2 regions of the Muriventricola aceti genome follow, and region 1 is predicted to be linked to the other one. Evidence: riboswitches for the same ligand, from Rfam matches in the RefSeq annotation. Region 1 holds a riboswitch; the other holds the start of a gene.
The links. A riboswitch is a leader RNA that binds a small molecule or an ion and turns the genes downstream of it on or off. The one in region 1 is predicted to bind ZMP and ZTP.

Region 1 (3,401 bases):
GTTGACCCCCAGTTCTTTACACTTGGAGCGGATCAGGTCCAGTTCTCTGTCGGTGTCGTTGACAAAGCGGTTGATGGCCACCACACAGGGCAAACCGAAGACCTGGGTGATATTCTCCACATGCTTGAGCAGGTTGGGCAGGCCCCGCTCCAACGCCTCCAGGTTTTCCTCTCCCAACTGGGCCTTGGGCACACCGCCGTTGTACTTCAGCGCCTTAACCGTGGCCACGATGACCACCGCGTCCGGGGTCAGTCCGGCGGCCCGACATTTGATGTCCAGAAACTTCTCCGCGCCCAGGTCAGCTCCGAAGCCCGCCTCGGTGACCACATAGTCGGCCAGCTTCAGGGCGGTGTCAGTGGCGGAGACGGAGTTGCAGCCGTGGGCGATGTTGGCAAAGGGGCCGCCGTGGACAAAGGCGGGAGTGTTCTCCAGCGTCTGGACCAGATTGGGCTTGATGGCGTCCTTCAGCAGGGCGGCCATGGCTCCCTGGGCCTTCAGGTCGGCGGCGGTCACTGGCCGGTCGTCATAGGTGTAGCCCACGATGATACGAGCCAGCCGCTCCTTCAAATCCTTCAGGCCGGTGGCCAGACACAGGACCGCCATGATCTCGCTGGCCACCGTGATATCAAAGCCGTCCTCTCGCGGGACACCCTGCATCCGGCCGCCCAGACCGTCCACGATATTTCGCAACTGCCGGTCGTTCATATCCACACAGCGGCGCCAGGTGATCTTCTTCACGTCGACACCCAGCTCGTTACCCTGCTGGATATGGTTGTCCAACATGGCGGCCAGAAGGTTATTGGCCGCTCCGATGGCGTGGAAGTCGCCGGTGAAGTGGAGGTTGATATCCTCCATAGGCACCACCTGGGCGTAACCACCACCGGCGGCGCCGCCCTTGACGCCGAACACAGGGCCAAGGGAGGGCTCCCGCAGGGCCAGGATTACGTTCTTGTCCAGCTTTTTCAGCGCGTCAGCCAGCCCAACGGAGGTGGTGGTCTTGCCCTCTCCGGCGGGGGTCGGATTGATAGCGGTGACCAGGATCAGCTTGCCCTTCCGGGCCTTGTCCCGCAGGGGGGTGATGTCGATTTTAGCCTTATAGCGCCCATAGTATTCCAGCAGTTCCTCGCTGACCCCCGCCTTGTGGGCCACCTGGCCAATTGGAAGCATCTCCGCGGCCTGGGCGATTTCGATGTCAGTCTTCATCTTCCATAACTCCTTCCTGTTGCGCCCGCAAAAATAAAAGGGCGCACTAAGCAATAGTGCGCCCAGACGGTCGGCAATATGGCGTTTCACACGCCGGGCCCTGTTCCACGTGGTCACTCCACTTCCGTCAGTCGCAGGGCTTGGATTCAGTTTAGCATAGGCCTCCTCCCTCGTCAAGGGGGGCGGTGTGGTTTCTCTCCGTCCCTTTTGCTGAAAATCAGGCCCGATATTTGTTCAAAGGTTGGCGGGACGGTCAAAGCGGCTGTAATACTCTTTGATCAGGTCGATAAACGTTCTGGCCGCCGGTGACAGGAATCCATTTTTCTTGTAGACCACCGCCATGGGGCAGGTCAGTGGCGGCTCTCCGATGGTAAAGCAGGCCAGCCGATCCAGATATGGGGTGCGAGAGATGCCACTCTCCTGTAAAAAGGCGAAGCCCATGTTTTCCGCCACCAGATTGATGGCTGTGGTGTTGTTGGTGGTCACCAGAATATTCTGGGGCTCCACGTTATGGACGGAGAAAGTATTGTGGAGCAGCTTGGACAGCCGCCAGTCCGGAGGCAGCATCACGATACGCTCCCGCTCCAGCTGCCGCAGGTCGGGGAAGGGTATGGGGTCGTCGTAGGTACTGGTGAGCCCTCGGACCAGGGGGTGGTCCCGGTGGGCCAAAAGGAAGATATGCTCCCGCATGACCAGTTCATAGGTCAGTTCCGTCAGATCCCCAGGGATGTGCATGATGCAGAAGTCCGTGACACTGCCCGCCGCCAAATCCCCCAGTTCGGGCACCGGCGCCTCATGGAGGACCACCTGGACGTCGGAATATTGCTTTGTGAACAGGGGCAGCACATCGGGCAGAAGGGTGGAACCGCGCCAAGGGGATACGCCGATGTGGAGGACAGGCCGCTTCTCGTTCTGCAGATCCCGCAGGTCGCTGACCAGCTGCCGGTCCAAATAACTCTGGCGCTCCAGATAGGCATGGAACACCTCCCCTGCCGGCGTCAGCTTCAGGGGCGAGTGGGAACGGTCCAGCAACACGGCCCCCAGATTGGACTCCAGCTTGGCCAGATACTGGCTGAGATAGGGTTGGGAGAGATAGAGCCGCTCCGCCGCTTTGGAGATGCTCCGCTCCTTGACGATGGCCATAAAATATTCCGGATTCTTGACGAACATAAACAGCACACCCCATAACTAAAAAGCTATGAGGATTATATCACAGTTCACCCAGTATGGAAAGGGGTATCTTCCTTTTTCTGATACAGAAAGAAAAACCGGAGCCGTGGAATGATCCACGGCCCCGGTCTGCCCGGCGGTATTGCCTGCCCCGCCCAAGCGTCTGGTGGTCAGAGCGCGCCCTCAGTCAGGAAAAGTGAAAGTAGGGAGGTGTAAGGAGGATGAGAGTTAGCTCTCTCTAACCACGTATAGGTTAGCACATTCTAACTCTCTTGTCAACCCTTTTTTCCGACTTCCTCTATCAAAGGAATTGGTTGCGCTCTCTATGGTAGGTGTAGCCTATGGCAGCCAGCTTATCCTCCACCCCGCTCTGCTCTACATCCAGCTGCGCGCACAGCTCCTCCAGGGTGCAGCCGTCATCCCTAAGCCGGGTATTCAAGAAGCTGAGGAGGATGGCGGGATCATTCGGTACCATCCCCTTCTCCCTCAGCCTGGAGGCCAGGTCATATCCCGGCCAGACAGAACATGGAAATGGAGATGGGGGACAGACTGGCCCGCCTGCTCCCCAATATTGGACACCACACGGTAGCTGTCCAGGCCCAGCTCCTTGGTCACTTTGGAGATGACTGCGAAAATATGGGCCACTACGGCGGCGTTTTCCTCTGTCACCTCGGCCACAGATCCGATATGGGCCTTGGGGATAACCAAAAAGTGGGTGGGCGCCTGGGGATCGATGTCATGGAAGGCAAAGCATACCTCGTCCTCGTAGACTCTGTTGGACGGGATCTGCCCCTCCGCGATCTTACAAAATAGACAGTCAGACATTGGGAAACCTCCTTTGTTTGTTAGTAAGACCATTGTACCCCCTTTTGCCAGAATTGCCAAGGTTTTTATTCCTCCACCGGGAGCAGCCCTCCCAGAGAGAAGGTCTGGCCTAAGGTGGTAAGGGATGTCACCTCATCCGGGTCCACAATCTGATTCAGTTGGAACACAAATTCGCCCATCCCGGTATCTGGATTATAGCTCTG
Region 2 (3,401 bases), on a different contig from region 1:
GGACATCTGGGCGATCCAATCTTTCTTTTCCTGCTCTGTCAACACATCGGGCTTCACTTTGAAGGTGTTCTGCCACACGCCTTCGGCCAGCACGTCGTCGTGCTCGTCGGAGATATAGATGTCGATGGCGTTATCCCGGTCAGGGCGGCGGATGTGGTCTACGAACTGCAGCCCCAAAACCTTGGGGTGCTGACGCAGCCACCAGATATCCGCCTTGTTGCCCGCCAGACGGGTGCAGTGGATGCGGCTCTGCTGGCCGGCACCTACACCGATGGTCATGCCATCCTTGACATAGCACACGGAGTTGGACTGGGTGTACTTCAAAGTGATGAGGGACAGGAGCATATCGTTTTTGGCCTGCTGGGACAGCTCCTTGTTTGCGGTGACCAGGTTAGAGAGCATCTCCTCGCTGATATCCAGGTCGTTATAGCCCTGCTCAAAGGTGATACCGAAAATGTTGCGGCGCTCAATAGGGGCGGGCTGGTACTCCGGGTCGATCTGAACCACATTATAGCTGCCCTTGCGTTTCATTTTCAGGATCTCCAGGGCTTCATCAGTATAGCCGGGGGCGATGACGCCGTCGGACACCTCGGCGGCCAGGAAGCGGGCGGTGTCTCCGTCACACACATCAGACAGGGCGGCCCAGTCCCCGAAGGAGCACAGCCGGTCGGCACCTCGGGCCCGGATATAGGCGCAGGCGATAGGGGACAGGTCTCCTTCTGGAGCGAAATAGATGTGCCGCTCGGTATCGGACAGGGGCAGGCCCAGGGCGGCTCCGGCGGGAGAGACGTGCTTGAAGGAGGCGGCGGCGGGCAGGCCGGTGGCCTTCTTCAGAGCCTTCACCAACTGCCAGGAGTTGAGAGCATCCATAAAGTTGATATAGCCCGGCTTGCCATTGAGCACCTTGAGGGGCAGATCGCCCTGCTCCATAAAGATGCGGGCGGGCTTCTGGTTGGGGTTGCAGCCGTATTTCAGTTCCAGTTCATTCATGTGAGCGTACTTCCTTTCTGGCGGTGTTCAGCCATGCTTGTTGATGATGACGGTCTCCCTGGCGCCGCTGGCCAGGTCGATGTACTGGACGAACAGGGATACTTTATTGTCGTGGTTCAGGTTGGCCCAGAGCTCTTCCGCCCAGGTCTGAGCGTCCGGGGCCTCGATGGCCACCTTCCGGGGCTCGCCCTCGAAGGAGGGCAGAGGGTCCAGGTTCTCCTGATAGGTGTGGATGAAGTGGCCGGTGCCGGCCACAGGGGCGTCGTACTCATAGAAGTAGCGGTGGTTGCAGCTGGGATCACCGTCAGCCGACTTCAGGATGGATAGCTGATAACTGCCGTCGGCCTCCACCACACCAGAGATGCGGGGGGTGTAGTTGGGGGGATCGGGCTCAAAGCAGCGGGTGCGAAGGGCCTCGATATAGCTCTTGCCATCCAGAAGGAACCGCTGGATGGTGTCGGTCTGGTCCCCGTTAGTGACTACGGTGGCCCCGTTTACCACCCTCACAGGATGGTAGATAATGAGAGAGGGGTCCACCATCTTGCTCTCGTCAAATGCCTTGGTGCGGATGCCGTCCTCGGTTTCCTCAAAAACCCGGTTGCGGCTGTTCTCACTGCGGCCCATAATGAAATAGGCGATGGCGGCCTTGCTGTTGTCGGCGGTGCGGCCCAGGACGATGCCGCGGCCAGGATAGGGATGGTTGGAAAGGATCTCCTTCAGATCATGTGTCTTCACAGTATTCCTCCTTTGTTGTAAAAAAAGGGCGCACCAGTTCTGTGAATTGGTGCGCCCAGACGGTCGGCCTTGTATTACGCGATACTCCCCGTGGTCATTTCCACTTACCGTCAGTCATATCGCACAGTTACATTGTAGCAAAAAAGGGTAAGAAAAGCAAATTCATTCTGCGTTCCGCGTTCCGTGTTCTGGATGCTCCAAAACACGGACGGTCCGCCCCTCCACCTTTAGCCGGTCCTGACAGAACAGGGACACGGCTTGGGGGAGCAGCTGCCACTCGCACTGCTCCATGATGCGCCGCTGGAGTACCTCCGGCGTGTCGTCGGGGAGGACCTCCACCGCCTTTTGAGAGACGATGGGGCCGCCATCGCACTCCTCACTGACAAAGTGGACAGTGGCGCCGGACAGCTTGACCCCATACTCCAGGGCCTTCTCATGGACATGGAGGCCGTAGCACCCTGGGCCGGCGAAGGAAGGGATGAGGGCGGGATGGACATTGAGGATGGCGTTGGGGAAGGCGCGGACCATCTCGCCAGTCAGAATGACCATAAAGCCGGCCAATACCACCAGGTCGATATCCAATCCCTTCAGCTTGTCTACCAGGGCCGCAGTCATGGCCTGGCTGGAGGGGTAGTCCTTTCGGGCCGCCACATAGCCGGGGATGCCGGCGGCCTTGGCCCGCTCCAGGGCATAGGCGCTGGGGGTGGAGGAAATGACAGCGGTGATTCGACCGTTGATCAGCTCACCCCGCCCCTGGGCGTCGATGAGGGCCTGGAGATTGGTGCCGCCCCCGGATACCAAAACCGCGATATTTTTCATTTGACTAACTCCACACCGTCGCTGCCAGAAACCACAGAGCCGACCTGATAGGCATTCTCGCCCGCATCCGTCAGAGTGGAGAGAGCCCGCTCCGCCTGAACAGCGGGGATGGCCAGGATCATGCCCAGGCCCATGTTGAAGGTGTTGTACATATCCCGCTCCGGGATGTTTCCCTTCCGCTGGATCAGATCAAAGATGGGCAGCTTGGGGAAGGTCTTGAGATCAATGCGGGCGGTGAGGCCGTCCGTCATCATTCGGGGCACGTTCTCGTAGAACCCGCCGCCGGTAATATGACTGATGGCGTGAATATCTACTCCGGCCTTCAGCAGAGCCTTGACCGCCTTGACATAGATGCGGGTGGGGGCCAACAAAGTCTCGCCCAGGCTCCGGCCGCCCAGCTCCTCCATGGGGGAGGTCAGGTCAGTGTGCTCCACATCCAGCACCTTGCGGACCAGAGAGAACCCGTTGGAGTGGACGCCGGTGGAGCCAAGTCCGATGAGCACGTCGCCGGTGGACAGGCGCTTGCCGTCAATGATATTTTCCTCGTCCACGATGCCCACAGAGAAGCCGGCCAGGTCATAGTCCTCGTCGGGCATGACGCCGGGGTGTTCAGCGGTCTCGCCGCCCACCAGGGCGCACTCAGACTGGCGGCAGCCCTCGGCGATGCCGGCGACGATCTCGGCAATACGGGCGGGGTCATTCCGGCCACAGGCGATGTAGTCCAGGAAAAACAGGGGAGAGGCGCCGCCGCAGATGATGTCGTTGACGCACATAGCCACGCAGTCGATGCCGATGGTGTCATGCTTGTTCAGCAGCATGGCCAGCCGCAGTTTGGTGCCCACGCCGTCGGTGCCAGA

Region 2: it holds a riboswitch for ZMP and ZTP, as region 1 does, so the genes downstream of both, OCV64_RS07260 (IMP cyclohydrolase) here and OCV64_RS14125 (formate--tetrahydrofolate ligase) in region 1, are expected to answer to the same signal.

Annotation. Positions count from the first base shown of each region.
Region 1 covers NZ_JAOQKF010000014.1:82,793-86,193, forward strand. The annotation lists gene OCV64_RS14125 (formate--tetrahydrofolate ligase) at 1-1,203, opposite strand, end outside; ZMP/ZTP riboswitch at 1,257-1,348, opposite strand; gene OCV64_RS14130 (LysR family transcriptional regulator) at 1,438-2,373, opposite strand; gene OCV64_RS14135 (DUF4250 domain-containing protein) at 2,675-2,848, opposite strand; gene OCV64_RS14140 (histidine triad nucleotide-binding protein) at 2,860-3,198, opposite strand; gene OCV64_RS14145 (cyclase family protein) at 3,264-3,401, opposite strand, start outside.
Region 2 covers NZ_JAOQKF010000005.1:116,022-119,422, reverse strand. The annotation lists gene OCV64_RS07265 (phosphoribosylaminoimidazolecarboxamide formyltransferase) at 1-990, opposite strand, end outside; gene OCV64_RS07260 (IMP cyclohydrolase) at 1,018-1,725, opposite strand; ZMP/ZTP riboswitch at 1,772-1,853, opposite strand; gene purN (phosphoribosylglycinamide formyltransferase) at 1,888-2,544, opposite strand; gene purM (phosphoribosylformylglycinamidine cyclo-ligase) at 2,541-3,401, opposite strand, start outside.